One region of the Massilia sp. BKSP1R2A-1 genome, then DNA from elsewhere that is predicted to be linked to it. Evidence: predicted binding sites of a transcription regulator. Region 1 holds the regulator's gene; the other holds the start of a gene.

Region 1 (4,900 bases):
GTCGGGCCACCCCGAGGTGCAGTACCGCGCCCACTACGTCACCCGCAACGCGGGCGGCAAGGGGGCGGTGCGCGAGGTGTGCGACATGATCATGCGCGCCCAGGGCAACTACGAACAGGCGCTGGCGCCGTACTTCGCCTGACCTTCCAGGAACGAGCATGGCTCCGTCGAACTACAAACGCACCGCCCACCGCTGGAAGCTCCTGACCATCATGATGGTCGGGGTGTTCTGCGCCTTCGGCAGCTTCTGGCTGCTGCAGGTCTTGCAGGGCGAGGACGAGGACCCGCGCCTGGGCGGCCCGTCCAGCGAGCCGGACTACATCGTCGAGAACTTCTCCTTCGTGCGCATGACGCAGGACGGCAAGCCGAGCTATGTCGTTTCCGGCAAACGCCTGACGCACCGTCCGCTGGGCGACGTGTCCGAGGTCGATGCGCCGGTGGTGCAGGGCATGACGCCGGGCCGTCCGCGCATGACGGTGGTGGCGAAGCAGGGCCGCATCTTCCATGAAGAACACCGCGTCGACCTGATCGGCAACGTCGACATCCAGCGTCCGGCCACGCCGACCAGCGAAGCGCTGCGCGTGCGCACCCAGGCGCTCACGGTGCTGCCCGACGAAGAGATCATGAAGACCGACAAGCCGATCGAGATGCAGCTCGGCTCCGCCACCGTGACCGGCACCGGCATGGTCGCGAACAACGCGACCCAGAAGCTGCACCTGGCCAGCCGCGGCCAGATCGTCTATCCGCCGCGCGCGCAACGCTGATTTTCAATGCCCGCGCCGCGTTACAACAGGACCAGCAAAACCATGAAAAAAATACTCGCTGCCACTTTCCTCACCCTGGCATCGCTCACCGCCACGGCGGAGCGCGCCGATTCGCTCAAGCAGGCCGTGATCAACTTCGACACGCTCGACGTCGACGAAGTCACCCAGACCCGCATCCTGACCGGCAACGTCGTGCTCACCCGCGGCACCCTGGTGCTCAAGTCGGACCGCGCCCTGGTGAAGGAAACGCCGGAAGGCTATATGAGCGTGACGCTCACCGCCAACAACGGCAAGCTCGCCACCTTCCGCCAGAAGCGCGACGGCGGTCCCGACCTGTGGGTCGAGGGCCAGGCCCAGCGCATCGAATACGACGAGCGCGCCGAGCTGGTGAAGCTGTTCACCACCGCCGAGGTGCGCGAGCTGGAGAACGGCCGCATGACCAATGAGATCAAGGGTCCCTTCATCTCCTACGACAACCGCCGTGAAGTGGCCCAGGTGCGCAACGACCCCAGCGGCAAGAGCACGGTCGGCGGCGGCCGCGGCACCCTGATCATCGCGCCGCGCCGCACGACGCCGGCGGAGGGCGCCAAGCAATGAACGCCGTACTGGAAAAACCCGCCGGCGACAGCTGCAGCACCCTGGTCGTCAAGGGCCTGCAGAAGAGCTACGGCAAGCGCCTGGTGGTGCGCGATGTCTCGCTGCAGGTCGACTGCGGCGAGGTGGTCGGCCTGCTCGGCCCCAACGGCGCCGGCAAGACCACGTCCTTCTACATGATCGTCGGCCTGGTGCCGTCGGATGCCGGCTCGATCGACATCAACGGCACCGACATCACGAGCCTGCCGATCCACCGGCGCGCGGTGCTGGGCCTGTCCTACCTGCCGCAGGAAGCCTCGGTGTTCCGGAAGCTCACGGTAGAAGAGAACATCCGCGCCGTGCTGGAACTGCAGCGCGACGAGAATGGCAAGGCCCTGGGCAAGAACGAGATCAACGAGCGCCTCGACACCCTGCTGGCCGAGCTGCAGATCGAAAAGCTGCGCGAGAACCCGGCGCTGTCGCTGTCGGGCGGCGAGCGCCGCCGCGTGGAGATCGCGCGCGCGCTGGCCACCAACCCGCGCTTCGTGCTGCTCGACGAACCGTTCGCGGGCGTGGACCCGATCGCGGTGATCGAGATCCAGCGCATCGTGCGCTTCCTGAAGGAGCGCAACATCGGCGTGCTGATCACCGACCACAACGTGCGCGAGACGCTCGGCATCTGCGACCGCGCCTACATCATCAACCAGGGCGCCGTGCTGGCTTCCGGCCGTCCCGACGACATCATCGCCGACGAATCCGTGCGACGCGTCTACCTCGGCGAACACTTCAGGATGTAATGAAACAGTCCCTGCAGCTCCGCACCTCGCAGCACCTTGCGCTGACGCCGCAGCTGCAGCAGTCGATCCGCCTGCTGCAGCTGTCCACGCTCGAACTGCACCAGGAGATCGAGCAGATCCTGCACGACAATCCGCTGCTCGAGCGTCTCGACGATCCACTCGACCGCTCGGTGCGCCTGCTGGCCGACGGCGCCATCAACACGGCGCCTGCCAATGGCGAGGCGCCGAGCGCGCAGCCCGCCCAGGAAGAAGGCGGCGCCAAGGCCGAGGGCGAGGGACATGAGGATGGCGAGCAGGGCGAGCGCGGCGACGCCGACAGCGACTGGGGCGGCGAGGGCGGCGGCGCACGCAGCGGCGACGACGAGGACGGACGCCCGCAACTGGAAGCCGACGGCACCACCCTGCGCGAACACCTGGCGGAGCAGATCCGCCTGACCGGCTGCAGCGCGCGCGACCGCGCCCTGGCCGAGCTGGTGATCGACGCCCTGGACGACAACGGCTACCTGGAAGAACCGCTCGACGAGATCCACGCGCGCCTGCCCGAGGAACTCGAGATCGACATGGACGAGCTGCGCTGCGCGCTGGCCCTGATCCAGAGCCTCGACCCGGTCGGCGTGGGCGCGCGCAGCGCGGCCGAATGCCTGGCGCTCCAGATCCGCCGCATGCCGGGCGTGCCGCTCGTCACGCGGCGCCTGGCCCTGAAAATCGTCGAGGGTTACCTGAGCTGGTTCGCCCAGCGCGAATACACCAAGCTGAAGAAGGCGCTCGACTGCGACGACGAAGACCTGCGCGAAGTGCAGGCCGTGGTCCGCCAGTGCAATCCGCATCCCGGCGCGGCCTTCGCCTCGAACGTGTCGGACTACGTGGTGCCGGACGTGATCGTCCGCCGCGCCAAGCACGGCTGGTCGGTTTCGCTGAACCCGGACGTGATGCCGAAGCTGCGCGTGAACTCCCTGTACGCCAACCTGCTCAAGCAGGGAAAAAGCGAAAGCCAGATGGGCGCGCAGTTGCAGGAAGCCAAGTGGCTCATCAAGAATATGCGCCAGCGCTTCGACACGATCCTGCGTGTTGCCGAGGCAATTGTGGAGCGCCAGCGTAACTTTTTCAGTCACGGCGCCGTTGCCATGCGCCCTCTTGTTTTGCGTGAGATAGCTGATACACTAGGCCTACACGAGAGCACAATCTCCCGTGTAACCACGCAGAAATACATGCTGACCCCGCACGGCATGTTTGAGCTGAAGTACTTCTTCGGAAGCCATGTCGCCACCGAAGCGGGGGGAGAAGCCTCCTCGACGGCGATCCGCGCGCTCATCGCGCAATTGACAGGAGCAGAAGACCCTAGGAACCCATTATCCGACAGCAAGATCGCGGAGATGCTCGGGGAACAAGGTATGGTCATTGCGCGCAGGACGGTCGCCAAGTACCGCGAAGCGCTCAAGATTCCGCCCGTCAGCCTCCGCAAATCCCTGTAAAGCACCTGCCCACACTCACCTTGTGGCGCGGGCAGGGCACCTTCCCAAGGAGTGTGTATGAACCTCACAATCAGCGGTCACCATCTCGAAGTCACCCCCGCCATCCGTGAATACGTTCAGAATAAGCTCGAGCGCATCACCCGCCATTTCGACCACGTGATCGATACCCACGTGTTCCTCGCGATCGACAATCTCACCGAAAAAGAAAAAAGGCAGAAAGCCGAAATCAACTTATCGGTATCGGGAAAGAAACTCCACGTCGCCAGCGCCGCACAAGACCTGTACGCCGCGATCGACACGCTGATGGACAGACTGGACAGGCAGGTTTTAAAACACAAATCCATGCTGCAAGACCATAACCACGTCGCGCACAAGCGCATGCCGGATATCGACGAAACCACGGCAGCAGCGTAAACACAGCCGCGCACATTCCGCGGCAACACCGCAAGGGCGTCTAAGGGGACGCCCTTTTTGCATTGTAAAGATAGGAATTTGCTGGCAGCCTTCGGTAGAATGCATCATTTTTCGACCACAGAAGCTGCCATGACCGATTACGTCCTGACCCGCGTCGCCAACCGCACCGGCGTCATCACGCTCGACCGCCCGAAAGCCCTGAACTCGCTGTCGCTCGACATGGTGCGCGCCATCACCGCGATCCTGCTGGAATGGCAGGCCGATGCCGGCATCGACGCCGTCGTCATCACCAGCAGCAGCGAGAAGGCCCTGTGCGCAGGCGGCGACATCCGCTTCTTCCACGACGTCGGCCGTGTGGCGCCGACGGGCGGCAGCGCGCTGCTGGAAGATTTCTTCACCGAGGAATACGCGCTCAATCACCTGATCCACTTCTATCCGAAACCGTATATCGCGGTGATGGACGGCGTGGTAATGGGCGGCGGCATGGGCATCGCCCAGGGCGGGCCAGGCTGCGGCCTGCGCATCGTCACCGACCGCACCAAGATGGCGATGCCGGAAGTGAACATCGGCCTGTTCCCGGACGTGGGCGGCAGCCATTTCCTCTCGCATGCGCCGGGACAGCTGGGGCAGTACCTGGGCCTGACCGGGTTGACGATCGGCGCGGCCGATGCGCTCTACGTGGGACTAGCCGACGTGTTCGTGCCTGGCGAGAAGCTGGGCGAGCTGAATGCGCTGATCGAGACCACGCCGGGGGCGCAGCTGCCGCAGGCGATCCGCACCTATGCGGCGCAGTTCGCGGCCCAGGCGGGCGCCAGCGAGCTGCAGGCGCAGCGCGGCGTGATCGATGCGCACTTCGGCGCGGCCTCGGTGGCGGCCATCA
Region 2 (4,900 bases), on a different contig from region 1:
CATTCAGGATGGCCGCCGATTCGGTCATCTCGACCATGAAGGTCGAGCGGCCGTTGGCCAGGTCGTCGCTGGCGCCGATGCGGGTGAAGATGCGGTCGATCGGGCCGATGGTTGCTTGGCTAGCGGGCACATAGCTGCCCACATAGGCCAGCAGCGTGATCAGGGCGACCTGGCGCATGAAGGTCGATTTACCGCCCATGTTCGGGCCGGTGATGAGCAGCAGGCGGCGGTCGTCCGACAAACGGCAATCGTTGGCGATGAAGCGTTCGATCTGGTTCTCCACCACCGGGTGGCGGCCTTCGACGATGGTCAGGCAGGGTTCGTCGACCAGTTGCGGTGCGCACCAGTTGTTGCGCACCGCGTGGCTGGTGAGGGCCACCAGGGTGTCGAGCTGGGCCAGGCCGCCCGCGACCGACTGCAGGGTCGTGATGAAAGGCGCCAGCTCGCCGAGGAGAAGGTCGTACAGCATCTTCTCGCGCGACAGCGCGCGGTCCTGCGCGGACAGGGCCTTGTCCTCGAAGGCTTTCAGTTCCGGCGTGATGTAGCGCTCGCAGTTCTTGAGTGTCTGGCGGCGCTGGTAGTCGACCGGCACCTTGTCGGCCTGGCCGTTGGTGACTTCGATGTAGAAGCCGTGCACGCGGTTGTATTCGACGCGCAGGTTGGCAATCCCGGTGCGGGCGCGCTCGCGCGTTTCGAGGTCGACCAGGAACTGGCCGGCGTTCTCGGACAGGGCGCGCAGTTCGTCGAGTTCGGCGTCGAAGCCGCGCGCGAACACGCCGCCGTCGCGCACCTGCACGCTCGGCTCTTCCGCGATCGCGCGGCTCAAGAGGTCGAGGCAGCTGGCTGGCGGCTCGAGCAGGTCGTGGATTTCGCGCAGCAGGCTGGTGTCGCCCGGGACGAAGCAGCGCGCCACCTGCTCGCGCAGCAGCGGCAATGTTTTGAGGCCGTCGCGCAGGCAGGACAGGTCGCGCGGGCGCGCCGACAGCAGGGCGATACGGGTGGTGATGCGTTCGATGTCGGGCACGTTGGCCAGCGTCGCGGACAGGCCATGCGTGGCTTCCGCCTGGGCCAGCGCGGCGATGGCTTCATGGCGCGAACGGGCCACGCGCTGATTGCGGCGCGCATGGTGCAGCCAGTGGCGCAGCAGGCGCGAACCCATGGCGGTGCGGCAGCCGTCCAGCAGCGAGAACAGGGTCGGCGATTCCTGGCCGCGGATGGTCTCGGTCAGTTCCAGGTTGCGGCGGGTGGCGGCGTCGAGGCCGATGTATTCGTTCTCCTGTTCGCAAGCCAGGCTCTTCACGTGCTGCAGGCCGCGACCCTGCGTCGACTGCGCGTAACGCAGCAGCGCGCCGGCCGCGCCGAAAGCGGCGCCCAGGCCGTCCGCGCCGAATCCGGTGAGGGTGGCCACGCTGAGCTGGTCGAGCAGGGCCTGGTGGCCCTTGAGGACGTCGAAGTGCCACTCGGGCATGCGCTGGGTGTGGGCTACCGGTTCGGATTCGAACAGGTCGGCGCCGCCGTTACATTCAGCGCGCAGGATCTCGGCCGGGGCGATGCGCTCGAGTTCGTGCGCCAGGCGCGACTCCACGGCGCGTTGCTCGCCCGAGAATTCCATCAGGCGCAGCACGCCGCTCGCCAGCGACAGCCAGGCCATGCCGACCGTGATGGTCTTGCGCTGGCTGTGCATGCACAGGGCCAGCAGCGGGCGGTCGGCTTTTTCCGGCAGCAGGTCGCTGTCGGTCAGGGTGCCGGGGGTGACCACGCGCACGACCTTGCGCTCGACCGGGCCTTTCGAGAGGGCCGGGTCGCCGATCTGCTCGCAGATCGCGCAGGATTCGCCGATCTTGACCAGCTTGGCCAGGTAGCCGTCCAGCGAATGGAAGGGCACGCCGCACATCTTGATCGGCTCGCCGTCGGACTTGCCGCGCGCGGTCAGCGTGATGCCGAGCAGGCGGGCGGCCTTCTCGGCGTCCTCGAAGAAGAGTTCGTAGAAGTCGCCCATGCGGTAGAACACCAGCATGGTCGGGTAGTCGGCCTTGATGCGCAGGTACTGCTGCATCATGGGGGTATGCTTTTCGGCCGTGCTGGCCTTGAGGGCGGCGGCGTTGATCTCGGAGGGAGCGTTCATTTCTTCGGTGGTCGTGCGGCAAAGCGAGGGCGGAGCCAAGGCCAGTCATTTTACCGCGATCAGGTAGCTCAGCGCTGCAAAACGGACAATTCGGCATACCCGCATCGGCGCAAGGGATTGTTGCCTGAGTCAGCAATCTATTCCAGAATGGGCCGACTAATCGTTGGAGTTGCCATGCCCATGGTCGACGTCTGCCATCAGTTCGCGCGTCATGCGGGCTACAAGAAGACGCGTCCATGGGCGACGGACCAACATAAGAAAGCGCGCGAAATCTACCGCGGCAAAGGGTATGTGACGCCGATGCTATTGACTAGTGTCGGAAATTTTTACAGTTGGAAATAATTCGGATAAGGAATTTTAGTAAGTAACTGTATTAATTAAAAAATTACCGGCTGGTCCGAATATTGCTTGAACTGAGGAAATCTAAAGGGATTTCTATGAAAGCAATTACTTCACTGTTCTCCGGCATCGCCATGTTGTTCGCCGCAGGTGCTGCTCATGCCGACGTCATCTATACCGACAAGACCTACCGCGACTTCGACGCCTCGTCGGCATACGTGACCTTCAACGTTGCGACGCATGGCCTGGTCGACGACCTGAATATCGCCGTCGAGTTCTCTAAATGCGACAACCCGTATATCGATCCGGCGGGCAGCGCCTGCGTCGGCCGGGACACGCCTTTTGAGAACGAAATCGTCATGCGCCTGGTCGGCCCGGATGGACGAGTGCTCAGCTTGGTCGAATATGGCACCTTCGACCAGGGCGATACGCCAGGCATCGGCCGCATCACCATGACCTTCGATGACGAAGGCGCCAAGCTGGGCAAGCGCGTGCAGGCCGGCGCCTTCCGTCCGGTGCAGTCCCTGAGCCTGTTCGACGGCATGGACATGTTCGGCGAGTGGAAGCTGTATTTCGAGGACACCACCAGAAGCGACCCGCTCGAAGTGTTCTCGTCGAGCCTGATCTTCAACAGTGCGGATGCGCCGGCCGACGTGCCGGAACCGACCGGCCTCGCCGTGTTCGGCGCCGGCCTTTTCGCACTGGGCGCGCTGCGCCGCCGTCAGCGCCGCCAGGCCTGAATCCGCGCTGGCTTTACGCCAGCGTGACCGATCCCGTCACCGCCGGCTTGCCGGCGGCTGCCACCACGAATTCCCCCGATACCGCGTCGAACGACAGCGCCGCCGTACTGCCCAGCGCCACCGGCGCACGGAAGCGGCAGTCGATGGCGAGCGCGTGCCGGCCTGCAGAGCGCTCCAGCGCCGCGCAGGCCGAGGCCAGCGTGTGCATGCCATGGATGATCGGCGCGCGCATGCCCATCAGCCGTGCGCTCCAGCGGGTCAGGTGGATCGGATTCCAGTCGCCCGACAGTTGCGCGTAGCGGCGGCCGGCGCCGACGCCTAGGGTCCACTGCGTGAGCGGCGCACCCTGCGGCAGGACGGACTCCTCCTGTTTTGCGCTGCTGCGCGAACCGCGCCGGATCAGGTAGGTGCTGGTGCAGCCGAACACCGGGACGCCATCGCTGTAGCCCGTGGTGTCGAGCATGCAGCGCAGGGCGCCGCTGGAGGAGGGCGGCAGCAGGCGCAGCACGGTGTCGATCAGCAGGGGCTGGCCGGGTGCGGGCTCTTGAAACACGCGCAGCGCATTGTCCATGTGGACGAGTCCGACGATCCGGAAGGGGAAGCCGGGCGCCAGCATGGTCGCCAGGTGGGCGCGCTGGGCCAGCAGGTACCACCAGGTCAGCGGAACATGCTGGCCTTCGAAGCCGAAGGCCGCGCGGTAGCGGGCGATGTCGTCCAGCGGCAGCCCGTCGAGACGATAGCTGCTTGCCAGTTCCGGCAATGAATCGGGAAGCGGATGCTGCGGGCGCTTGAACAGGGCCCGCAGCAGGATGTCGACGCCCATGGCCGGCAGCGCCGGCACATGGGTCGAAGAGGCGGGCATCAACCCTCGGCGACGCGGCGTGCGATGTGCGCCAGGGCCTCGTCGACCTGGTCGATCAGGATCAGGCACAGGTCGCCGGCTTCCAGGCGCGCCAGCGCCCGGTCGATGGCGACGAATTCGCCGTTGATTTCCTCGACGTGGCTGGTGCGGGTTGCGCCATCCAGGCCCTTGCGCAGCAGGGAAATCACTTCGCCGTCGGCGCGGCCGCGCTGGCACTGGTCCTGGTAAAGCAGCACGTCGTCAAACGCCTTGCCGAGGATTTGCGTCTGCTGCGTGATGTCCTGGTCGCGGCGGTCGCCGGCGCCGCTGATCACCACCGAACGGCGCTTGGCCGGCATCGCTTCCACGGCATTGGCCAGGGCGGCGATCGCGTCCGGGTTGTGGCCGTAGTCGGCGATCACGGTCGCGCCGCGGTAGTCGAACACATTGAAGCGGCCCGGCGCATTGTCGCTTTCGCCGACAAACGTCTTCAGGCCGACGCGGATGCGGTCCCAGTCGATGCCCACGGCCCAGGCGGCGGCCACCGAGGCCATCACGTTCTCGACCTGGAAACCGATGGCGCCGTTGCGGGTGATCGGCACGTCGCCGAGCGGCACGCGGTGCTCGATCTTGCCCTGCGCCGCCACCAGGTGGCCGTCTTCCACGAAGACCACGCGGCGGCCCTGGGCGCGGTGCATCGCCATGAGGGCGTTGTTCACGTCGAGGGCGAAGAAGGTGACGTCGCCGCGGGTGACCTCGGCCATCGCCGCCACGACGGGGTCGGCGGCATTCAGCACGGCCATGCCGCCGATCGCCACGTTCTGCACGATCACGCGCTTCAGCACGGCCAGGTCT

What was found. Region 1 encodes sigma-54, which starts transcription at its own class of promoters, with help from an activator protein. Its sites were predicted from a motif close to TGGCANGNAANCTGCTTT; they were not measured.
Region 2: the regulator sigma-54 is predicted to act here: its motif matches at 2,519-2,536, upstream of ACQ7JA_RS14355 (PEP-CTERM sorting domain-containing protein).

What each region holds. Positions count from the first base shown of each region.
Region 1 is NZ_JBOBRE010000011.1:87,270-92,169, reverse strand. It holds gene ACQ7JA_RS17330 (KdsC family phosphatase) at 1-142, shown strand, start outside; gene lptC (LPS export ABC transporter periplasmic protein LptC) at 159-764, shown strand; gene lptA (lipopolysaccharide transport periplasmic protein LptA) at 807-1,361, shown strand; gene lptB (LPS export ABC transporter ATP-binding protein) at 1,358-2,134, shown strand; gene ACQ7JA_RS17310 (RNA polymerase factor sigma-54) at 2,134-3,606, shown strand; gene hpf (ribosome hibernation-promoting factor, HPF/YfiA family) at 3,664-4,020, shown strand; gene ACQ7JA_RS17300 (enoyl-CoA hydratase/isomerase family protein) at 4,150-4,900, shown strand, end outside.
Region 2 is NZ_JBOBRE010000008.1:181,411-186,310, forward strand. It holds gene mutS (DNA mismatch repair protein MutS) at 1-2,125, opposite strand, end outside; gene ACQ7JA_RS14355 (PEP-CTERM sorting domain-containing protein) at 2,563-3,204, shown strand; gene ACQ7JA_RS14360 (MaoC/PaaZ C-terminal domain-containing protein) at 3,218-4,066, opposite strand; gene cphA (cyanophycin synthetase) at 4,066-4,900, opposite strand, start outside.